3 regions of the Parabacteroides sp. APC149_11_2_Y6 genome follow, and region 2 is predicted to be linked to each of the others. Evidence: riboswitches for the same ligand, from Rfam matches in the RefSeq annotation. Region 2 holds a riboswitch; each other region holds the start of a gene.
The links. Region 2 has a riboswitch for cobalamin ahead of ACGE0T_RS11845 (ABC transporter substrate-binding protein). Riboswitches for the same ligand answer to the same signal wherever they lie in the genome.
Positions count from the first base shown of each region.

Region 1: it holds a riboswitch for cobalamin, as region 2 does, so the genes downstream of both, ACGE0T_RS01955 (porin family protein) here and ACGE0T_RS11845 (ABC transporter substrate-binding protein) in region 2, are expected to answer to the same signal.
Region 3: it holds a riboswitch for cobalamin, as region 2 does, so the genes downstream of both, ACGE0T_RS00310 (TonB-dependent receptor plug domain-containing protein) here and ACGE0T_RS11845 (ABC transporter substrate-binding protein) in region 2, are expected to answer to the same signal.

Region 1 is NZ_CP173709.1:462,059-470,353, forward strand. Features, by position in the region: gene ACGE0T_RS01940 (glycosyltransferase family 2 protein) at 1-942, shown strand, start outside; gene ACGE0T_RS01945 (DUF4922 domain-containing protein) at 948-1,880, shown strand; gene ACGE0T_RS01950 (MFS transporter) at 1,877-3,181, shown strand; cobalamin riboswitch at 3,201-3,469, shown strand; gene ACGE0T_RS01955 (porin family protein) at 3,738-4,331, shown strand; gene ACGE0T_RS01960 (AraC family transcriptional regulator) at 4,382-5,314, opposite strand; gene ACGE0T_RS01965 (glycosyl hydrolase) at 5,487-8,295, shown strand, end outside.
Region 2 is NZ_CP173709.1:2,835,956-2,844,250, forward strand. Features, by position in the region: gene ACGE0T_RS11835 (ABC transporter ATP-binding protein) at 1-147, opposite strand, end outside; gene ACGE0T_RS11840 (iron chelate uptake ABC transporter family permease subunit) at 150-1,187, opposite strand; gene ACGE0T_RS11845 (ABC transporter substrate-binding protein) at 1,196-2,353, opposite strand; cobalamin riboswitch at 2,399-2,598, opposite strand; gene ACGE0T_RS11850 (precorrin-2 C(20)-methyltransferase) at 2,688-3,386, shown strand; gene ACGE0T_RS11855 (glutamine synthetase) at 3,473-3,979, opposite strand; gene ACGE0T_RS11860 (formate--tetrahydrofolate ligase) at 4,372-6,039, shown strand; gene ACGE0T_RS11865 (alpha/beta hydrolase) at 6,221-7,030, opposite strand; gene ACGE0T_RS11870 (thiamine pyrophosphate-dependent enzyme) at 7,115-8,295, opposite strand, start outside.
Region 3 is NZ_CP173709.1:85,079-93,373, forward strand. Features, by position in the region: gene ACGE0T_RS00305 (YncE family protein) at 1-966, opposite strand, end outside; gene ACGE0T_RS00310 (TonB-dependent receptor plug domain-containing protein) at 986-2,986, opposite strand; cobalamin riboswitch at 3,020-3,273, opposite strand; gene ACGE0T_RS00315 (clostripain-related cysteine peptidase) at 3,375-4,595, opposite strand; gene tamL (translocation and assembly module lipoprotein TamL) at 4,766-7,090, opposite strand; gene ACGE0T_RS00325 (translocation/assembly module TamB domain-containing protein) at 7,087-8,295, opposite strand, start outside.

The DNA.
Region 1 (8,295 bases), 2.4 Mb from region 2:
CTGTCTGAACTGGTACACATAAATGAGTACCTTTATTCGGAAGTGGCGGATGATACGCGTAAGAGCGGAGAGAAGCTGTTCGATTACGTTGACCCGAAAAACCGGGCGGTACAGATAGAAATGGAAACGGTATGTACCGCATACCTCAAACGTGTAGGAGGCTATCTGCCTCCGGTCTTCGAGCCCATCACTTTCGATGCCGGCAAATTTGAATACGAGGCATCCGTTATTATCCCGGTACGCAACCGTATACGAACCATAGAAGATGCAATCCGTTCGGTGCTTACCCAACAGGCAGATTTTAAATTTAATCTGATCATCATAGATAATCATTCAACGGACGGGACATCCGAAGCCATAGAGAAATATACTTCGGATGAACGGGTGATTCATATCATACCGGACCGGGAAGATTTGGGGATAGGCGGTTGCTGGAATACCGGCGTGCATCATCCGGCTTGTGGAAAATTTGCCGTGCAGTTGGACAGCGACGATGTATACAGCGGTCCCGATACTTTGCAAAAGATTGTGGATGCCTTTTATGAACAGAATTGTGCAATGGTGGTAGGTACTTACCGGATGACGGATTTCCGGATGAATGAAATTCCACCGGGTATTATCGACCATAAAGAATGGACACCGGATAACGGGCGTAATAATGCATTGCGTATCAACGGGCTGGGGGCACCGCGAGCTTTTTATACTCCGGTATTGCGTCGTATCAACCTGCCGAATACCAGTTATGGTGAGGATTATGCGTTAGGTCTGCGTATTTCCCGGAACTGGCAGATTGGACGTGTGTATGATGTGCTTTATCTCTGTCGTCGCTGGGAAGATAATTCCGATGCCGCACTCGATATTGTGAAAATGAATAACTATAATACTTATAAGGATCGTATTCGTACCTGGGAACTTCAGGCACGGATGCTCTTAAATCAATAAAACGTATGAATGAATTACAACAGCAGGTTGAAGACTTACGCCGGTACCAGTTATCCGACTGGAAATTAGCCAGTGATAATTATGTCGCATTGGGACAGACGCAAACCCGCATGTTTGAAGTGAATGATTTCCACATTATCTTACAATTTAATCCGGAACGAATACGTTCTTCTGCTGCTAAAATAGATGCGGCTTCTTTACAAAAGCGTCCTTGTTTCTTTTGTAACCGCCCGGAAGAGCAGCAGAGTATCCCTTACCGTGATTCTTTCAGAATACTGGTCAATCCGTATCCTATATTTGAGAAACATCTCACAGTGCCGGCTCTTTGGCACGACAAACAGCAGATTTTGCCTTATTATGAAGAGATGCTTTCTTTGGCAGCCGATTTCCCTGATTATGTGATTTTTTATAATGGTCCTAAATGTGGGGCTTCTGCTCCGGACCATATGCATTTTCAGGCAGTGGGAGCAGGTTCTTTGCCGATTGAATGGAATTGGACGAAAGCTCTCAAGGAAATTGTTTGGAGAGGGGAGGCAACCATGCTTTATGCATTGGATAATTATCTGTGTCCTGTGTTTATGCTGGCTTCCAGCCGTTGGGATGAGGCGGTTAAAGCATTTGAAATGTTGTATGCCCAACTGGAAATAAAAGAAGGGGATTATGAACCGATGATGAATGTCGTAACCTGGATGGAAGAAGATGTATGGTATTCGTTTATTTTCCCTCGTAAGGAGTTGCGTCCGTCTTGCTTCTATGCCGCAGAACCGGATAATATCCTGATTAGCCCGGCAACCGTAGAGATGGCCGGTTTTTTTGTTGCCCCATTGGAAAAGGATTTTCAGAAGATAACCGCTAAAGACCTTGAATGTATATTGAAAGAAGTTGCGATTACAAAAGAACAAAAAGATGAAATAGTCCGTAAAATAAAAGCGTTATGAAATATAAACCCACATTGAATAAAACCATTTCCCCTTGGTACTGGGTGCCATCCTTGTATTTTGCCCAAGGAATACCTTATGTGGCAGTAATGATAATAGCCGTGCTGATGTATAAACAGATGGGATTGTCTAATACCGATATCGCCCTGTATACCAGTTGGCTTAATCTGCCCTGGGTGATTAAACCTTTGTGGAGCCCGTTTATCGATTTGCTGAAAACGAAGCGTTGGTGGATTGTTACCATGCAGTTAGTGATAGGTGCAGGTTTGGCGGCAGTGGCATTTTCCATCCCTACTCCGTTTTTCTTTCAGGCTACCTTGGCGGCATTCTGGTTGCTGGCATTCAGTTCGGCAACGCATGATATAGCGGCGGATGGTTTTTATATGCTGGCGTTGGATTCGCACGAACAGGCATTCTTTGTAGGGATACGCAGCACCTTCTACCGCATAGCAACTATCGCAGGGCAGGGGTTGCTTGTTATTTTTGTCGGTTTCTTACTGAACAGGACAAATGATTTATCATTCACCTGGTCTGTTGCCTTTTTTATACTGACTGCTATCTTTCTGGCTTTATTTGTATATCATTTTTTTATTTTACCTGTGCCGGATACAGACAAGCCGAACCGCTCGGTAAAAGCCTCTTCTATTTTCAACGATTTTATTGGAACATTTATCTCTTTTTTTAAAAAGAAACAAGCATTGGCTGGTATTCTGTTTATGTTGTTGTACCGTTTTCCGGAAGCTCAGTTGGCTAAATTAGTCATTCCTTTTCTGGTAGACCCACGTGAATCCGGTGGTCTGGGATTGACAACTGTAGAGATTGGATTTGCTTATGGCACCGTGGGAACTATCGGTCTGGTGCTGGGGGGGATTTTAGGAGGTATTGCAGCAGCTACAGGAGGATTGAAAAAATGGCTCTGGCCGATGGCTTTGGCAATTACGTTGCCGGACGCCGTATTTATTTATTTGAGTATGGCTTTGCCGGAAAACCTGCTGATAGTCAACGTTTGTGTGTTTATCGAACAGTTTGGATATGGCTTTGGCTTTGCCGCTTATATGCTTTTCCTGATTTATTACTCTGATGGGGAATATAAAACGGCACATTATGCCATTTGTACGGCTTTCATGGCTATGGGATTGATGCTTCCCGGCATGATTTCCGGTTGGTTGCAGGAACACTTGGGCTATGTAAATTTTTTCTGGTGGGTAATGGCTTGCTGTATTGTCACTCTGTTGGTTACCTCTTTTCTGAAAATTGACCCTGAATTTGGAAAAAAGAGTAAAAAAGAACAGGCAGATTAAATATACCGGAAATAAATTTCTATATTTGTGCATGCATTGTTCCTGATTCGCTTTCTGCGGAAAAGGATTAAAAGGGAATCGGGTGGAAATCCCGGACAGTCCCGCTGCTGTGAACTTCATTAACGGATTGGGCAACACTTAAAGCCACTGACGTAGGAGTTGACAATGGACAAATGAGAAAAGACAGATATGACTGTCAATTATCAACTGTCAACTGTCAACTGAAAAGTTGGGAAGGCGTCCATTCCGGAAGTAAGTCAGAAGACCTGCAAGGCATATTTTTCGACGGCTTCGAGGAAAGGCCGGAAGAGAACAAATGATGTCTTCACAACAGCTTCAGTTATTCTTTTTATTCCAGTTTTCCCATAAGCCAAATGATTCGTTTTTAATTATTTTGCCATAATAATTAGGAAAAGAAGCATGAATCGACTTACGGGATGAGCTCCGTAAAGAGGTTCATGCTTTCCTTTTGTATCGATTGAACACTTGTATACCAATATTTGTTTTTTATCTGAAAAGTGCGTTTATTTGTATCACATTAATTAAGAAAATGAAAATGAAGAAAATTTATTGTCTTATACTACTTGCCGCAATGGCATTAGTAGCCATACCGGCAAAATCCCAGATAAGATTTGGTATCAAGGGTGGCGTGAATATTTCATCGGTTCACTTTAATGCAAGTGTTGTAGACCGTGGAAATGTAACAGGTTTCAATATCGGTCCGATGGCTGAAATCATGGTTCCGATAGCCGGACTGGGTTTCGATGGTGCTATCCTGTATTCCCAGAAAGGTGTCGGATTGAAGAATTCAAATAATGAAAATGTAAAGAATGATTATATTGATGTGCCTGTAAACGTGAAATGGAAATTCGGTTTGCCTATCATCAAAGGATATTTTTCTGCCGGTCCGTATGTAAGTTTCCGTGTCGGCGGCGAGAAGTTCTGGGATTTGGGCTCTGCTGTTGGCGACCAGTTGAAAGCGCATACTTTTGGTGCAGGTTTGAACTTTGGCGCCGGTGTGGAAGTTGTTAAACATGTACAGGTCGGATTTAACTATGCTTTAGGCTTGACCGACGATTATAGTGCTTCCAAGCTAAACCTGAATGGAAAGAACCGTGGTTGGTCAATCACAGCGGCTATCCTGTTTTGAAACGAGGAATTTATTTAAAATCTATATGCGAAGGGGCCGGGAGCATTTTCTCAGCCCCTTTCTTTTTTATCTTCTTTTCTTCCCTGTATTTCTGCGGAAGAGAATCGTTCCCTGTATCCTAAAGGAGTAAAACCTGTATGCTTCTTGAAGAGAGCCGTAAAATAAGTCGCATCTTCATATCCTATTTTGTAAGAAATCTCCTTGACGCTGAGAGAGGAATTTAACAGTAGGTTTTTAGCTTTCTGTAGTCGTAGTTCCAAGATAAAGTGGGTAGGGGAGACATTCGTGTATTCTTTAAAAAGTTTCCTGAACCAGGAATATCCCATATTCACTTGCTGTGCCACTTCTTTCGGTGATATTCCGGTCAGATAGTTTTCCCTCATAATAATACGTGCCTGGCCGATTCGTTTCAGGATAATATCATTAGTGAAAAATTGGTTGGAATTATAATAGAGAGTCATCCCCAAAATAAGGTTTCCGATTCCGGCTACTGCTTGCTGGGAGGTGGTATGTTCGGAAATCGCCAATTCCATTGCCTGGTTGTATAACTGGATAATGTCTTCCCGTAGTCCGATATTATAGATAAACTGCTTTGTGCTAAAAAATCCGTTATTAAATCTTGCATCTATATTCGGTCCGTGCATGCCGATCCAATACTCCTGCCATCCGGTTTGTTTATCCGGAAAGTAACTATGCCAGGTGTAAGGCGGTATTATCAGCATATCGCCGGCTGCGATTGGAATGTTTTCATTTTGGGAGATAAAGCAAGTACCTTTTCCCCGTGATATGTAAATGAGCTGGTAATTGTCAAGTATCCGCCCGTTTTGAGGGGTGAAATAATAGTCTTCGGGATGTCCTACCTTGGGAGGGTAAGTTGTGTAATCTTTAGGAATTTCAGCTTGTCCTACATTATCGACAATCAATCCCCAAAGTAAATCTCTTTCACTGCTGACAAGATATTTGAATAGGTTCTTATTTTTCATATGATGGTACCAGACATTTGTAGAGACATCTGCAAATATAGGCAAATCAACGGATAAAATGATACTGTCAGAAAATCATGTATAAAAAACAAACTTTTATGCTTTATTGAAAAGTAAAATGTGGAATTTTGCTATTTGGATTGTAAAACTACTTATATAATATTGTTTTGTTATGGGTTTATTAAAGAAGATGGCGGTTTCTGTTCTTTTCACAGCATTGTTTGCACCTGTGTATTCCCAGAAACTTCCGGCAAAGTCAGATTTTAAACACACCAGGGGGGATCTCTATAAAATTTTTGCTGAACCTGAAAGTAAGTACCGTCCCTATGTCAGATGGTGGTGGAATGGCACGCGGGTAGATGAGAAAGAAATACTGCGTGAACTGGATTTGATGAAGCAAATAGGCATAGGCGGTGTCGAGATAAATTCGATCCGTTACCCGGGAGATGTGGATACTTTGGGATATGCCGAACGCCCTTATCTGAGTGATGAGTGGGCGAACAGCATTCGCTTTGCAGCAGAAGCCTGTAAGGAACGGGGACTGGTCTGCGATATGATTGGCGGTTCCGGCTGGCCCTTTGGCGGCGAATTTCTTCCACCGGATAAACAGTTGCAGATGCTGACTGTTGAAACTATCGATATCGACGGTGGAAGCAACGGGAAAGTATTCTCCATTGCCCGCGATGAAATTCTGAAGCGGTCGAATCCACCGATTATGTCGTCAAATCCACATCCACGGAAAGAACTGGTGTATCTCAGGTTACTGCCTAAACATGTGGAACAGTTTACCGAGGGTGTCTATTTTGATAAACTGGTTTCAAACGAACAGATATCATTGAATGTCCCTGCCGGTGAATATGTGTTGTATTGCTTCATTAAGTTTGCAGGTTACATGGACGTTATCGAAGGGGCTCCAGGGGCAAGAGGACCGGTTCTTAACCATTTCGATAAAGAGGCGGTGAAGTTCTACCTGAACAGGCTCTCGGAAAAGATACATTTTAATTCGCCCGGGATGAAAGGCAAAATCCGGGCTGCATTTGTAGATAGTTTTGAACTTGAAGGCGCAAACTGGAGTGATGCCTTGTTGGATGAGTTCGAACGCCGGTACGGTTATTCGTTAATACCCTATTTGCCTTATGTAATACGTAAAATCGGTCACATGGGCGATCCGCTTCCTGAAAAATACGGGAGCAAGTTTTCTGCGCAGGTGACGGAAAATGTGGTTAACCGGGTTCGGAATGATTTCGAACGGTTCCAGATTGAGCTTTTTAAAAAGAATTTTATAGATACCTTGAATGAATGGTGCCATTCCAATGGCCTGCAATCCAGAGTACAAGCCTACGGCAGGGCATTGCATCCATTGGAATCGGCTATGTTTATCGACATCCCGGAATGTGAAACATGGATGCGCGATAATATGGGAAAAGAATTGGATGACCGGAATTCCTATTCCGGACGTGCGCACAGTATGGTCAACAAATTTGTTGCGTCCGGTTCTTTATTGGCCGGCAACGGGGTGGTAAGCTGTGAAGAAATGACAAACGTCGTATATATTTTCCAAACAACCCTGGAAGAAATAAAGGTTGCCGGGGATATGAGCAATATATCAGGTGTGAACCAGTCCATATTGCATGGTTTCAACTACAGTCCCAAAGAGGCGCCGTTCCCCGGATGGATTAAATATGGAACTTATTTCAGTGAAAATAATACTTGGTGGCCTTATTTGCGTAACTGGCTCGACTATAAAGCCCGTCTTTCCGCTCTTATGCAGAATAGCGTACAGCAGGCGGATATAGCCATCTTGCCTCCATTGGAAGATATGTGGTCGACGCTTGGACAGCAGCGTGACCCGTTCCCTCAAAAATGGCATCCTGCATATGCACATGATTTATGGGAGAACTTGCATGAGAATGGCAATGGTTGCGATTATGTAAGTGAACATGTCATCCAGCAAAGCACTGTAAAGAACGGACAACTGGCTTTTGGTCCGAGAGCTTATAAAACATTGTTGCTCATGGAAGTGGAAAGTCTCGACCCTCAAACAGCCGGGAAGTTGGAGGACTTTGTAAAGAAAGGGGGTAAGATTGTTTGTATAGGAACACGTCCTTATAAAAGTGTAGGATTCAGCAATGCCGCTCGGAAAGATGCTGAGGTACAGACGGTAATAAACCGGATTACTCAAAAATATCCGGACCGTTTTGTTTTAGTCGATGCTCCTTCCGATACGGAACCTCTTACCCAATGGTATCAAAAGGTACAAAAGAAATTGGAACTGACACCTTATGTACAGATAGATAAACCGGATAAGTTCCTGACGCAGAATTATTATAAATCAGGAAACCGGGATATATTCTTCTTTACCAACCTGCATATAGAGAAAGGGCATGATGTTCATGTTGTTTTTCCGGATGCCGTTAAAGGCAAAAAGGCGTGGCTATGGGATGCTGAAACCGGAAAAAGATATATCTTACCGCAACAGGGGCAGGAACAAGATTTGCATTTCGGACCTGCCGAGTCCAAATTGATAGTGTTTGATAAAGAACATGATGGAGAGGTTTATAGGCCATTGGCTGAGGAAAGCGAAAACCCGATAGTTGTTTCAGGTTTATGGGATGTGAAAGCTGTCCATGTAGACAAAAGCATAAAAGAGTTTCAGGTAGATAGCCTGACAGACTTTAATACACTTCCTTTTCCGTGGTTCCGTCATTTTGCAGGAGAAATTTATTATTCCATAGATGTAGATGTGGAGAATCCGGGGGATATACATGTGTTGGATGCAGGACTCACGCATTTGGGTGTAACGGAACTTATTCTCAATGGAGAAAAAATAGGTGTAAAATGGTATGGTAACCGTAAATTTGATGTATCCGGTAAATTAGTATCCGGTAAGAACCGGATAACGATAAAGGTAACCACCTTATTAGGTAATTATACAAAATCGCTTACGGATAACGCGCCGGCCCAGCGTTTTGCTTCGGTAA
Region 2 (8,295 bases):
GGACTTCCCTACTCCGTTTGCTCCCAGCAAGCAAGTCAGTTCGCCACTGTAAATAGAAGAACAGATATGGTCGGCAACCCGTTTTGTCTCATTTTTAGACGGATAACCGATTGAGAGGTTTTCTATACGAATCGTTTCCTGCCTCATACTTATTCGTTTAATTCGTTTTTACGCTTACGGAACAAGACGGATGCAACTACCGGAGCACCGACCAGTGCCGTAACGGAGTTGACAGGTAGAGCCCCTTCAAAACCGGGCATTCGTGCAATCAAGTTACATACCAATGCCAATGCACCGCCAACCAATAAAGAAGCAGGCATCAGGATACGGTGGTCTGAGGTTTGGAAGATAGCTCTCGATAAATGGGGAACAGCCAGCCCGAGGAAGATAATCGGGCCGCAATATGCCGTAACGATTGCTGTCAGCACACCTGCCGAGGTAATTACCAGCAGACGCGACCGTTTTACATTCAAGCCGAGGTTACGGGCATACCCGTCACCCAGCAGCATCAGGTTCAAGGTCTTAACCAGCAGGAAAGAAAGAGGAAGCAATACCGCCATTATGCCAACGAACAACATCATCTGATTGCCGGACACACGGGAAAAACTTCCCAATCCCCAGATTACATATGCCCGGATGTCTTCTTCCACACTAAAGAACTTAAGGACACCGATTACGGCATTTGCCACATAACCGATCATCACACCGATAATCAGCAAAGTAACATTTCCCTTTACTTTCTGGGAGACATATACAATCAGCGCCATTACCGACAGGGAACCTATGACAGCCGCAACAGACAGGGCTATTTCCCCCATAAACCCGAGACGGCTCAACGCAACGCCCCCTATGCTACCACTCAACAAAACGACAAATGCCACTCCCATACTCGCCCCCGAACTGATACCTAATACGGAAGGTCCGGCAAGCGGATTACGGAACACGGTTTGCATCTGAAGCCCGCTGACGGATAATCCGGCTCCGGCTACCAATGCGGTAAGCGCCTGGGGCAAACGGGACTTCCAGATTATATTTTGCCAGGTAACCGATTCACCTCCATTCCCGCAAAGGATATTCCACACGGACTTCAAAGGGATGGAAACGGAACCTAATATCAGATTCAGGAACAGCAAAACCAAAATGGCTGCTACGATCAGAAGCATCGAAAATGAAGTGGATTGTCTCATCTGCCCGCTCATTTTAATAATGCATAATAGACCGGTGTATGCTCCGGCAATAAATCCGGATGGAATATATGGAGCAGGTCGGCAAGGACTACTTCCGGCTCTGTCGGCATATTCTCGTAGAAAGGGGTATCTTTCATATTGCAATAGATAATCCCTTTTTCTTTGAATGCACGGAAATCGGCATACCGGGGGTCTTGTTCTTTCAATGCGTCATAACTGAAAATACCGGGGTAGCTATTCACAATACGCCAATAAGAAGCGTCATCTCCTTGGTTATAGACCGTTTCAAAATCCAGCGTAACACCGCCCGAACGTTCATCGTCTTTCAGAAAATAATCGGCCCCGGCATCCTTAAACAATTGGGCAAGGAAACTTTCCCCTCCCACTGCATACCAGTTACCTCCCCGCATTTCACCGCTCAGGACAACCGGGCGTTTCTTTACGTGGCCCTCAGCCGTTAATGCTTTCAATTCATTATATCGTTTTTCGATTACAGTAAATTTATCGCAGGCTTTCTGTTCTTCTCCCAGCAACAACCCTATGAACTTAAGCCATTCGGCTTGTCCGAGCGGAGTCATTTCCTTATAGCCCAAATGAGGAATCAAAGGGATTCCCACATCTTTCAGGGTTTCATATCCGCCACGTTTAAATGGTGAAACCAGAATAAGGTCCGGATTCATGCTCATAATGATTTCGTTATCGAAATTACCTTCTATACCGATTTTAGCGGTCTGCCCTTCTTTCAGACGCTTAGTCATTTCTTTATTAAACAGGTGACGGGTACTGGTCACGCCTACCACTTTATCGAGGGCATCCAGTTTGATAAAGTTGGACAGTTGCAGGGATGTCATGCAAATAACGCTCCGGATAGGATATTCAATCTGCATGTATTCGGATGGGATACCGGTTGGCTTTGTACCCCGTTTCACTAATGCATAACGGAAGATATTGCTTTCTTCATGCTGCGGGTCTTGTATATCCACCAATATAAAATCTTTTTTATACTGGAGATTGAATCCTTTGGCATACTGGGGAACAATATGCATAGGGGTAGCAACAGCTTCCTCCACCGGAATATTCCCTTTGTCTGCGTGATTTCCTTTCGAACCGCATCCTCCCCCTAATAATATCAGGGCAAGGGCACCAGCCACTAAATACTTATTCATATCTGTTTTTGTTTTTCGATACAATCGTCCAACCCCACGAGGACGTAGTTTTAAATACAAATGGCAGGTCTTCTGACTTGCTTCCATGCTGAAAGCCTTCCCGGTATATCATAACCAGTGGCAAAAGGTGTTATCAGCATGTTTATAAAGCTTCACAGCAGCGTGGACTGTCCGGGATTTACACCCGGTTCCCTTTTAATCCGCCTCCCGAACGGGAGAGTGGAACCGATTCTGCCGGCAAATGTAATAAGAAAATAAAGAAGATTGGAATTCAAGGGCTGATTATTTGGATTGTCTGGTGATTTTAGGCAGTTTTGTATCCCAAAAAGAAAATATGAATGATCCGATAAACTTTGTATCGCTTGGTCCGGGGGAACCTGAACTTATTACAGTAAAAGGGTTGAAGGCGCTTCAACAGGCTGATATTATCTATTGTCCGGCTACCAAAAGCAAAAACGGACAGACTTTATCCCGTGCAGCGGATATTGTACAGGCTTTAGGAATCGATGTGTCTGCCATCTCTCCATTTATGTTACCGATGAGCAAAGACCGGACATCCGCATGGAAAGCTTATGATACATTATTTGAAGAAGCATCCGGACAATATAACGCAGGCAAACGGATTGTTATTGTAGCAGAAGGTGATGCCGGTTTTTATTCTTCCATCCAATATATTTATGACAAACTGGTTGCTGCCCGTATAGAAGTCCGACGGATAGCCGGTATTCCCGCATTCATTGCAGCCGGAGCACTTGCCGGACTGCATATTGTAAAACAGGAAGAACAGATTGTTGTGATACCCGGAACACCGACAGTAGACGAGCTATCGGAGAAAATCCAAGCCGGGTATGTAATCGTCATCATGAAATTATCCCAATGTACAGAAGCAGTGCATGCATGTATCCGGCTGTTTCCGGACAAAGCCTACCACTATTTTGAGAATGTAGGGACAGATAAGGAGTATTACACATCCGACCCAAAGGTGATTTCCGGAAAGACATTTCCCTATTTCTCGTTGATGATTATACAATAAATCCCTGCTATCCGAGGACAAGGGCACCTCTTTCAATAGCAGGGATTCAACTCAAAAGTTACCTAAAAACAAAACGTTGACTTATCTTATGCGATACACATAATCTCTTTTAAACGGTCGATATGGAAACGAAGGGTATCCAGATAAGGCATTACCGAGTTATGATACATAACAGCCTTCATATGCATATCTTCCATTTTATTGGTTGCACGGCTGGCTTCACGCATCTTACGGGCATTATAAAGGATTCCTGAAATATGTCCGTTCATCTCTTCCATCATTTTGCAGCCTTCCCAATAGATTGCTTCTGCCTCCTCCGGCATATAGACGGTACTTGCCTGCGATACGGTATCCAGCATATTCTGCTGATAAGCGCCTGCCATAGGAATTAGTTTGTGAATTGCATGATGACATAGCGAATGAGCTTCTTCCTGCTGTTTCGTCAATGAGACCTCCCACTTTGTTTCCTTTTCATCCGAGATAGATTTGGATACTTTACGGGAGCCGAAGCATTCCGATGCGATTCTTAACCATGTTTCTGTTTCGAAAACTTTCGCTGCAATTCCTGTCAAACTAAATCTTACTGTTGCCATAATCCATATCTTTTAATAAGTACAATTGAGAGTCCTTGGCTCTCATAAGTTTCTTTTTATTACTTTTATCCAACTGTTTACTTTCTTTTTATCATCATCACGATACAAAATTAATCAAATTATCAAACAGAGTACATTATATGGTTAATTTTAAAACTCTTTAATACAACAAACCGTCAAATGCGCATATTTTGTCAACTACAGTTTGCAAAAACCGTACAAAAAGTCATATAAACATCACTAACATCCATCCAAAAGACACTTACTAATCCATCCACCAATACACCTGCAACTGTTAAAAGACATATCCTGTATAAAAACATTCAACTTTGACATTCTGTTATTATATAAAAATCACATAGTTTATATTCATTCCTCAAAACATATAAAACATGAAATCGGACATAGAAATTGCAAGAGAAACATCCCTTCGGGAAATTACTGAAGTAGCAAAAGAAATGGGCATACCGGGAGAAGAGGTACAGAGTTATGGCAAATACATGGCTAAGATTCCGGTTCATCTGATAGACGAAAAGAAAATAAAACAACATAACCTTATTCTGGTTACCGCCATCACTCCTACCAAAGCCGGCATAGGAAAGACAACGGTATCCATCGGACTGGCTCTCGGGCTGAACCGTATCGGGAAAAAGGCGATTGTTGCACTTCGTGAACCTTCCCTGGGACCTTGTTTCGGTATGAAGGGAGGAGCAGCCGGAGGTGGTTATTCGCAGGTATTGCCGATGGAGAATATCAACTTGCACTTTACCGGCGATTTCCATGCGGTAACCTCGGCACATAATATGATTACGGCACTGCTTGCCAATTATATATATCAGACCCGGCACACTTGTGAGGGGCTGAAAGAAATCAAATGGAAACGGGTATTGGACGTAAACGACCGTAGCCTGCGTAATATCGTATCCGGATTAGGAGGCCCGGCAAATGGCGTCACCACCGAAACAGGCTTCGACATTACTCCGGCTTCCGAGATTATGGCTATCCTTTGCCTGGCAACTGACATTGAAGACCTGAAAAGACGTGTAGGCGACATCCTTTTGGGATATACCTACGATAATAAGCCGTTTACCGTAAATGATTTGGGTATAGCCGGAGCCATCACGGTTTTACTAAAAGACGCTCTGTTGCCCAACCTGGTACAGACAACGGAAAACACACCGGCTTTTGTACATGGAGGGCCGTTTGCAAACATAGCCCATGGCTGTAATTCTGTTTTAGCCACCAAGATGGCTCTTACCTACGGGGATTATGCAATTACGGAAGCCGGTTTCGGTGCAGACCTCGGAGCGGAAAAGTTTTTCGACATCAAGTGCAGGAAAGCAGGGCTTATCCCTAAATTAACCGTCCTTGTCGTGACCTCCCAAAGTTTGAAAATGCACGGTGGCGTTCCCGAGAAAGAAATCAAAGAACCGAACTTGGAAGGAATACGGCATGGTTTTGCCAACCTGGACAAGCATGTGGAGAACCTGAAGCGTTTCGGGCAACATATCATCGTTACCTTCAACCGTTTTGCTTTTGATACGGATGAAGAAATCGCCCTTGTTGAAACACATTGCAAAGAAATAGGCGTTGGCTTCTCCTTGAATAATGTTTTTGCCGAAGGTGGCAAAGGCGGCATGGATTTGGCAAAACAAGTGGTGGATATTATAGAAAACTCCCCTTCCGCCCCTTTAAAATACATTTATAAAGATGACGATCCGGTACAAACCAAAATTATGAAGGTATCGAAAAAAATATATGGCGCATCCAGTATTATCTATACGGATTTAGCAGAGAAAAAACTTAAACAGATAGAGAGCCTGGGCATCGGCCATTATCCCGTATGTATTGCTAAAACCCAATACTCTTTTTCTTCAGACCCGAAAGAATACAACGTACTGGAAGGTTTTGAATTGAAGGTGAGCGATATTATCATTAATAACGGGGCTGAGATGTTAGTCGTCATCATGGGAGAAATCATGCGTATGCCGGGACTGCCCAAAGATCCGCAGGCAAAACGAATCGATATTGTAAACGGGCAGATAGAAGGATTGAGCTAAGCTACTGGGGACATGGCTTCCCTACCACCGGGGAAACCGTTTCCCCACCACTTGGGATAGCTCTTCCCAGCCATTAGGGAAGCCTCTTCCCTAACTCAGGCGCCACCCATTCCACACCACTGGCGCCACCTCTTCTACAGTGGTGGCGCCAGTAACACGCAAAAGGAGGCTACTCCTATTCTTATTTACGGTTGAAAAACTTCTTGAAGAAAAGAAGCTGGTAATCGATAGAGTTTCTCCAATACTCACCATTATGGGCTCCGGGACGAACCAGGAAGTCATGGTCGATATTGTACTTCAGAAGTTTCTTATGAAAATCATTATTTACTTCAAAGAAGAAATCACTGTATCCACAGTCGATAATCAAAGCCAGATCGCCATTCTTAAGGCGGTCTATCTGGTTGATAACCGTATGGTCGTCCCATACTTCCTGATTGTTACTTTCCTCTCCCAACTGTTTGCTCATTTCCCAGTTGTTTGGGAAAGGACGGATATCTACGCCACCGCTTGTACTGCCGGCTGCTCCAAACACATCCTTATGACGGAATGAAAGCCACATTGCTCCATGGCCACCCATGCTTAAACCGGTTATGGCACGTCCTTTACGGTCCTTTATTGTCGGATATTTAGCATCTATATACTTGATAAGCTCGTTGGATACAAAAGTCTCATACCGTACGGAAGGGTCTTCCGGGCTATCCCAGTACCAGCTTTTCTGACCATCCGGGCAAACCATTATGATATTATCGCGGTCGGCAATTTCTTTCAATTCTGGCTTCATGGTAATCCACGATTTCGCATCACCTCCAAAACCATGCAACAGGTAAACAACGGGTTTAGGGGTTTGGGATTTTTCCGGCGAGATAACCACCACCTGTACATTTTTCTTCATCGAATTACTGTAAACTTGCAGTGTATCCACAACTGCCGCCTGCAAAGAGAAAGCGGCAATCGTGAACATGGCCAGCAAGCAAAACCTCAGTGTCTTCATCTTTTCTTACTTTTGATTGATTATTAGTATTAAATTAGTCAGACAAAAGTAAATAAAAAATGCAGTTTCCAACGCTTTTTGATATCAGAATACTTCTTTCCAGTGTTTTAAGTTCGTATCGATCGTATCCATAATTTCTTTGGTCCGGCCTTCCATCAACAGCTTATACATGGTCTGGGCAAAGCCGAACATTTGCGTAAATTCGATTTTTGGAGGCATAGCAAGAGCATTCGGGTCTGTCATGATATTAACAAGAGCCGGACCGCTTGACGCAAAAATCTTTTCGAGGGTAGGATACAAATCATCCGGGTTGCAAACATTATATCCCTCCATCCCCATTGAAAGGGCAATGCGGGAGAAGTCCGGGTTATACATATCCGTCTGCCAGTCAGGAAGTCCGGCTACTTCCATTTCCAGTTTTACCATTCCTAAGGAACGGTTGTTGAAGACAATCAGTTTTACAGGCAGCTTATACTGTACAATCGTAGCCAAATCGCCCAGCATCATCGACAAGCCACCGTCTCCACAGAGAGCCACCACCTGACGGTCCGGATAGGCCAATGCCGCACCGATTGCCTGGGGCATAGCATTTGCCATAGAGCCATGATTGAAAGAACCGAGCATCTTGCGCTGTCCTGTCGCCTGCAAATAACGGGCTCCCCATACACAGGTCATACCCGTGTCTACCGTAAATATCGCATCCCGCTTGGCCAGCCGGTCTATAACGGAAATCACATATTCGGGAGAAATCTTGTTTTCCTTGCCTTTTACTTCGGCCGAGGTTCTCAAATTCTCTTTTACCTTTTCGTAATGCGCCAGTTGGTCTTTCAGGAAAAGATTCTGTTCTTTCTTCCGTATAAGCGGAAGCAGTTCGGCCAGCGTATCTTTTACATCGCCGCAAAGCCCCATCTTTACACGTGCACGACGTCCCAGACGATTCGGATTTATATCAACCTGCACAATGGTATTGTGTTGTGGCATAAAAGCCTCATATGGGAAGTCCGTACCCAGCAACAACAAAACTTCCGCTTCATGCATACTGTAATAACCGGACGGCATCCCCAGCAGACCGGTCATACCTACTTCGTTCGGATTATCATACTGGATTTCCATCTTACTTTTGAAAGAATAAGCCACCGGAGCATTCAATAATTTAGATAATTCCACTAACTCATTATGTGCGTCTTTTGCACCGATACCACAGAACAAGGTTATTTTTTCCGTCTTATTCAATAAATCGGCAAGTTCTTCTATTTCTTTCCGGG
Region 3 (8,295 bases), 2.4 Mb from region 2:
TCCGGTAGAAGGTTCAACACCGATTTTATACGGTTTAGCAATGGTTGTTCCATCTGTAATAAAATTATTGCTGATAACTTTTTCGTTGGTTGCGTCGTAGCAGATATATGAAATTGTCTGGTTCCAGTTTGCATCGTATTGTGAATGCAGAATATATAATTTATCACCTGTAGATGCCAGTTCTGTTGCCTTAGTCTCAGTAATTACGGATACTTCATCTTTTTGTGTATCGATACGCTGGAATGTATTAGGTATATCTCCGTAATTACCTAAAGAAACCACATATACATCTCCCTGATTATCTGTTACAACATTGGCTGGATTAGTAACAACTTCAATCTTTTTTATTTCTGTAAAAGAAGATAAATCGATGACGGAAACAGTTTTGTCGTATCCTACAGGAGTATTATAGTCCATACCTCCGGAATTTGCCACATATAATTTATTATTAGCAACAACTAATTGTTCAGGATTACGTCCTACTTTTACTTTATTTTCAATCTCTAATGTTGCAGTATCCAGACGTGCCACATAGCCATCGAATAAGGATACATATATTTTCCCTTCATAAGAGGTCATATAGCGAGGTTGCAGAGCTGCGTCCCCACTTGATTTTATTTGTTTAATAGACTCGCCTGTTTCATCCAGAACTTCAATCGTATTTGAGCCATATACAGCTATATATAATTTTGAGCCGTATTTGATTATGTCGTTGGCAGTATCACCTAAACCTCTGTTATTGATTGTTTTGAATGCATCAACATCTATTTTGGCTGTAGACATGTTGTAGTAGGATAATCCGGAATTATTATTTCCGTTATTTCCACTGTTTAGGAAAATGAAACCATTTAGTTTTTCTACGGAATCATCGTCATCTGGAATATCATTGTTTTTCTCACATCCAGTGAAAGAGAATAATGTCAGTGCACAAAGTGCGGACATAAAAAGGAATGTTCTTTTTTTCATTTTATTTCTGTTTTTACTATTAATATGTTACACTCAAACTGAGGCGCCAGGAGCGGCCGGGCATCGGATAATATTGAATAATATCGTATGTTTTGTTTGTAAGGTTTAGTATTTCACCCTGTAGACGAAGCGTGCATTTCTTTAGAGTAAAACTTCGATTCGCAGAAATGCTGTGTTCTATATAAGATTTAATTAAATTGCTTTCGATATTTTGAGGTAATGCATATCTGTCTCCTGCAGCTACCAATGTATAAGAAATATTTACCCATGGGTTTTCTACAGATGCGGATACGGAACCCGAATGACGTGGTGTATAAGGTATTTGGTCCTTATAATTTTTTTCTTGGGGGTCCGTAAGATCGATGGCATGTTGGAAGCTGTATGCCGATGACAGGATTAATGAGATTTTAGAAGTTATAGGAATCTCTGAACTCAGATTGACATCCAGCCCTTTGATATCAACTTCGCCCATATTCATCATTTTCCAGATATACATATTGGGGATAGCAACTATTTTGTCGTGTATTTTATTATAATACCCATCGGCAGACAAGCTGAATGAACGTATGAATGAACCGATTTCACCACTCCATGTCATTCCGATATTATATTGAGTTGCACGTTCCGGTTTCAGATTGGTATTTCCCATTCGCAGGTAATATAAATCCGTAAATGTCGGTACCCGGAAAATATCTTTGTAAGAGGCGCGGATACGGAATGCCTGTCCTGCAAAGGGGCGCCAGGATAGGCTTACTGCCGGAGAAAGTCGTTTACGGTCTTCCGGACGGTCTCCATGTTTTACCTGATCGGTGATGTAAGTACCTAATAAACTCGCCGTAGCTGTAAGAATGGGGCTCTTATATTGTGCTGCAACTGCCGTAAGTGACGTCAGGCGTTTGGGGAGAGGCGAGTCTATAAAATTATTCTCAAGCGTATTACGTGCAATATCCGTATTCAATGTAAAAGACAGATATTGCAAAGGCGTATATAAAATGCCTGCGGAACCATAGTATTCGTTTTGTGTGTTCAGGTCTTCCTGCATTCCTCCTGAATACTTATCATTGATATCCCTGTATTTACTGAATGAGTAGTTATATTTAATACTGGCCTGGAATTTGAGGAAATCAGTAAACTGATTGTCATAATGAAATTGAGTGAAAAAGTTTTTGTCCCATAGCCTTTCTTTGGCATTGTCGTTGTAAAGAATGACAGAACCTGGGAGTCCACGTTCAGAGTTATAATAGTATACCTTCCCTTTTAAATTCCCTCCTTTTCCAAAATCACCAAATACATTTGCTTCGAGGCGTAACGCATAAGTATCACTATTCTTACGGATTTCTTTTGTTATTTCTTTTCCGTTAATCAGCGTAAAAGGGTAATCACCTTTGGCACTGAGCCAGTCTGCATATAAAGTCGTAGCCCATTTATTTCCTATTTTCTGGTCATAACGGATTGCCGGATTAAACAGCCCGAAAGAGCCTCCTTTAATTTTTGCAAAAAGGTTGTATGATTTATCCTGAAATCTGGGCCTACTTGTCTTTATACTCAGCGCCCCTGCCGATGCATACATTCTTGCTGTCTGGAAGATATCGTCGGATTGCCCGATGGATAGGGATACCATTTCTACATTATCCAGAGAAAATCGGCTGATGTCCACTTGCCCGCTTTGGGCATCGGTGATGGTTACGCCGTCATAGCTGACAGCCGTATGTTTGGCTCCAAGGCTACGAACGGAGACAGTCTTTAAACCTCCGATACCGCCATAGTCCTGCACTGTAACACCGGAAAAACGTTTTACAGCTTCCGATAAATCCTGCACGCCAAGTCTTTCAATACTGTTGCGGTTCATTATTTGCAGGGGAGTGGTTTCGCGCATTACAGACGGACGCGATTTACCGACAACCTCGACATCCTTCAGTTGATAGGTCTTAGTCGTGTCGACTTGGGCATGTAAAAACATAATGCCATTAAGCCAGAATAATAGCAGGCTTAAAATCTTCTTGATGTACGTATTCTGCATAATTATCGATTTATCAACCTCTTCACCCGAGAGATTGTATAAAGGATTATGGCAGGTTTTCTGGCTTGTTCTCCCTTATTTCGGCTACCTTCCCAACTTAATAGCTGGCAGTGGACAAGTGACAGTTATACTGAACTTTCCATTTGTTGGCTATTTGTCAGTGGCAACGAGTTTTGCCGGGGTTTCAGAACTTACAGCTACGGGTACAGCGCCGTACTTTCAACGGCTTCCCTTTTACTAACAGACCGTGGAAACGGTACTGTTACACCATAATCTGCGTGCAAAGATATAATTCTTTTGAACATAAAAAAAGGGTATCCGGAAAAACCGGATACCCCACAGGTGTATTTGTTAAGGATTCATCAAGTAGAGTATCTATTCAATTGTTTTATTTCCTGTCTTTATCAAAACCAGTTGCTTTGGACCAGTCATAATTGTTTTTGAATGCGGTATTTATCTGATTTAAACCCGGAGTATTCCGGAGTATCGGCAAATAAAAAGACAGGCCGCTTCCATAATCCGCTATTCTTATAAGTTCTTCTTGCTCTGAAATATCTCCCGGAACAAAGTAAAATTGTATGATTGCTTTGTCTATTGCGTTTTTAAATGTGTTTTTTAAATCTTCATTTTCTGATAGGAAATATAACCCACTTATATCCAGTAAAATAGACTCGTAGTAATCAACGAGATTTTTATTTTCATTAAGAGTATGACGCATTTCGTCATAACTCATATTTATACTTTCCAGTAGCTTGGAGGTTGCGGTTGCCAGATTTTCCAATTCGGATGTTTTTGTTATGGCAACGGTAAATCCATCGAAAGTATTTTTATTCTTATTAGTACTATAGTCTGTAGCGCTTAGCTTGGCAGCTTTGTACAAGTCTGCATGTGGTTTAGTATATAGATACGGGATAATTGTTTCATAGGGATATCCGTATCCGGGAAGAGGGAGAGCCGAAGCCATTATGTAGTCGCATTTATTCCGTAGCTGGTAAACGCTTTCGGCATTGGACATATTACAGGCATGGAAAATAATAAAATCATATTTTACAGGAAGTATTTTTGCCAGGTCTGCAATTTCCAGTGTACTTCCATAACGGTCCGGACCTGCTATACCTTTGGTTTCGCTGTCATTTTTTATTCCGGGTAACCAACCATTGCCGTGTGCTCCGATTATCAATCCTTGTGACTCTGCCGGATAGAGAGTGACGACGTCACTCAAGACAGTCTGCATTACATTCGGATTTCCGGCATCTTGATCTTCGTAGGTTTTGACTACTTTGCTGACGATCATGTCTGTCGTATCGTGCGTGATTTCCAATAATACCGGCTGACCGAATTGGGTTAAATGGTTGGAATTATCAAGATATACTAATAGGGTTCCATCTATATCATCATCCCAGCCTTTTTCCATTTGGTTTACAGTCTCTTCCAGCGCATACCATAAACTCATATCTCCTACCAGATATGCTAAAACAGTACGATTCGTTTTTGCATGTGGTCTGGCTTCATTCGGATCTATGGGAGGTACATCGGGAGCATCCTCTTTGCTACAATTTGTAAATCCAACGGCAAATAGCAATAATAATAAAAAGTAGAACTTTTTCATCTTTGTTTTTAAATAGTTGTTATTTCGAAACAAAAGTATCATTTGCAAAGATGAGATAGTGGATAAATTGTCACATTTTGGGTCCGTATCGTCACTATATTTTTTGAAAAACAACCTTTTAAAAGGATAGTTTATTATATGACAAGCTGTTAGAATTAGCTGTAATTGTTTTAGAACGGATATCCAATGGCAAAGTGAAGTCCCAGTCCATCCTTAAATTTGGGAATGTTGTAATATCCTTTTTTGCCGGTTTCATAGGGAACATGAATACCGATACCCAAATCCAGGCGGAGAACAATAAAGGTCAGGTCATATCGTATACCGACTCCTGTTCCCAGTGCCAGGTCTTTGAAAAAGTCTTTCAGTTCAAATTGTCCGCCCGGACGGTTTTCATCTTCACGGATTAGCCAGATATTGCCACTATCCAAAAATACAGCCCCGTGCAGGTCTCCTAAAATGGGGAAACGGTATTCCAGGTTCGCTTCGAATTTCAGGTCTCCGGTTTGGTCCAGGTAGCCGTATTGTGTATCGTTAGGATGATAACTTCCGGGACCAAGGGTGCGGACTGTAAAGGCACGGATACTGTTGGCTCCTCCTATATAGAATTGTTCGCCGTAGGGAGTTATATCCGAGTTTCCATAACTGTAGGCTGCCCCTGCCATTAAACGTCCTACCAGATGCTGCCTGTTTCCCAGATAGTAATTATAACGGATTTCACTGGTCAACTTTACGAACTGTGCAAACTTATTCCCGAACAGCGTTTTGTTCTTTTCGTTGAACTTGCTTCCCGTAAGGGCATAAATCCCCCCGATTATGTTACCAGCCTGCGTGATAGAGGTCTGCCACCAGATATGATTCTTTTTACTGGTGATAGGAGAATCGTCGTAGGTATAGGTATATCCCATTGCGGGAATAAACTGGTTTTCCAAACTTAAGCCCAATGCCCTGTTTACATTTATGATAGAGTCAAATTCTGCGGTAGTACGTTGCAACAACGAATAAGTCAGTTTGAATGGAGTTACGGAATGCTGGCTGGTTGCCGAAGGTTGGAAATCGTAAGATGCACTTCCTCCGAATGCCAGCATCTTGAAAAATTTGGCACGGTTCAGTTGGTCAATATAGATACGGAAAGAGGTACTGGAAGGATATTTCGTATCCCCCTTTACCAGTTTTGGGAAAAGGACCTGTGGGAATGTCAGCGTTGTGTTCACTCCTAATTCCCAACTGTTGATTGTAGAACTGTTGCCGACAACGTGACTTCCTGTTTGCCATTCATAAGAACCGCGCAACCGGACATTGAAAGTTTCGCCTCCGCCAAACACATTACGTTTGGTGACACTGAAAATAGCGCCCGGACCTAATTGCCCGTTGCTTTTGGAGGTTACGTTCAGTTCTAATTCACCATCCAGCGGAAGGTCGTATACCGTATTGATTTTTAGATTCAGTGTATCGCAGCGGCGTGAAGTATCCTTCGGGGTATATTGCATTTCCGAATATCGGAAGACTCCCAGGCGCGAAAAACCGGTCTGCGTTTTCTCCTGTTGTTGTTGCGAATAAAATTCACCCGGGCGGAACTTTATCCGGTTGTAAAGAACCTTGGGACGTACCCTGAGTTTTCCCTCATAATAAATGGTCAGGTCTTTATAACGAACGGAGTCGGTGGGCATTTCATAATCGAAGCCATTCAGATAGACGGAAACGTCACCTATTTTCCAGGGGCGTAATACGGTGCGGGGTAATCCCGGTTTTGTAGAAATACGTAAAGCGACCTTGCCCGGATTTAGTAAAGTGTCTGCCTGATAGGTAATAAAATCAGGACGGAAATAGTAATATCCGTTATTACGGAGCAGGGAAGATATACGTTGTCTTTCCGCCTCCAGTTTTGTAACATTGAAATTATCGCCGATATTTAAAAGCCTGTCTCCTATATTTTTTTGTATCAATGTATCGACCCGGTGACGTAATCTAACATAAGCGATACTGTCGTAAGTATACGGCTGGTTCATTTCGACTTTGTAAGTGATTTTTGCCTTTTTCGGATTCTTAGGGTCTGGATCTATCTGATAGGAAGTCGCTCCATTGAAATATCCATATTCACGAAGCAGATTATAGGCGACCTTGGTTCTTACCTCCGGATTGACCGTATTGATATATATAGGCTTACTCGCCAGTTTCTTGAATATCCATTGCCCGATTTTACCTTTTTTATTTACGAAAGCATTATATACCCACAGTCCGAACGGGAAAGGAATACGGATGGAAGAACTTCCCAATAATGCATTATTAGGCGGGTAAGAAAGTGCCGCTTCGACTTCCGACAGCGCCTCTTCTCCTTCCGGGGTGATGTCTTGATTTTCGACCTCAATCTTTTTAATACCCGTATAGAGCACTTCGTTTTCGGGCAGATTCTTGGTAGTGGAGCAGGACATGAGGAATGCTAACAAAAATGATAGCACTAAACATCCTATATGATATATGTATCTTTCTTTTTTCATTTTGTCTCTTCTGTCTTTTCTTCCTTAACCGGTTTTACCTTGTTCTTTTTAAAAATAAACAGTTCACGGAGATGGCGCATTTTCTTACGGAGTACGATACCGGCACCTGTTTCCGTGATTACCCCTTCCAATAAACTTTCATAGTTTTTGTTGTGGAAGAGTTTGATATACCGGGTGCCGCTGCCATCCAAACGATATTCGATGGATACATTATCGATGAACGGCTGTGTCTGTCCCTGTTGATTGGCATTTTGCCCGGTAGAGATACGTCCGCCGAGAATAATGCTGATACGGTCGTTGTAGAACCGTTTGGCAAAACGGAATGAGAAGTCTGTTCTTGAACCTCCTCCGGCTGTTCCGTTTTCATCATATTGTTCCATACCAAGGGATATATCCACCGATTTAAGTGCGCTACCGGCAATATTGTTAATTTCGCTTTGCAGGAAGCTGTTCAGGGCGGACCCCATATCGAGGCTCGGCTTCTTGGATGTGGAATTTTTATCGTTTACATTCAGGTACATGCCTGTAACAAGCATGGTCACTGCGATTTGTGCCCGTTCGCTTTCACCCAGTTTGGCTAATTCCTGTTGCATGCTTTGGTCTTCAGGAGCGGAAATAATAAATTGAAGTTGCAGGTTTTCAAGCGTTTCTTTGATAGCAACTCCCACATTGAAAGTTACAAGACGTGCCGGTTGTTCTCCTATCGTGACGGATGCCCTTACCCGTTCCGTTGCCGTCAGGTTCATCATCGGGTCCATCGGGTTGCCGCTCCATTGCACATAGCTTCCGGATTGTATATTAAATTCTTTCAGCGGGATAATCGGCAGGGCATATTTTACCGTTCCGCCGGACAGGGTGTATCGCCCGTTTAATATCATGTCTCCTTGTGTTGTGTACTGGAAAGACAAATCTCCTCCGCCTTCCAGTTGTATACGGCTGGATTCGTCCGGGGTAATATCTGCATTCAAACGGACCGACTGGTCGATATGGATTGTCATCAACATATCCAGCCCGCCGATGGGCAGAGGCGACTCAGGCCTGCGTGTACGGGTAATTAATGTATCGGAGAAGTCCACAAAAGTAACCAGGTCGGCAAGCCGGTCTTGTGCCGTAAGCGGGGATTCCTGCATGACATAGGTCACATTCGTTCCTCCCAGGAGTTCCAGTTCTCCGCGCATCATCAAGGTGCTGAGTGGCCCTTTCAA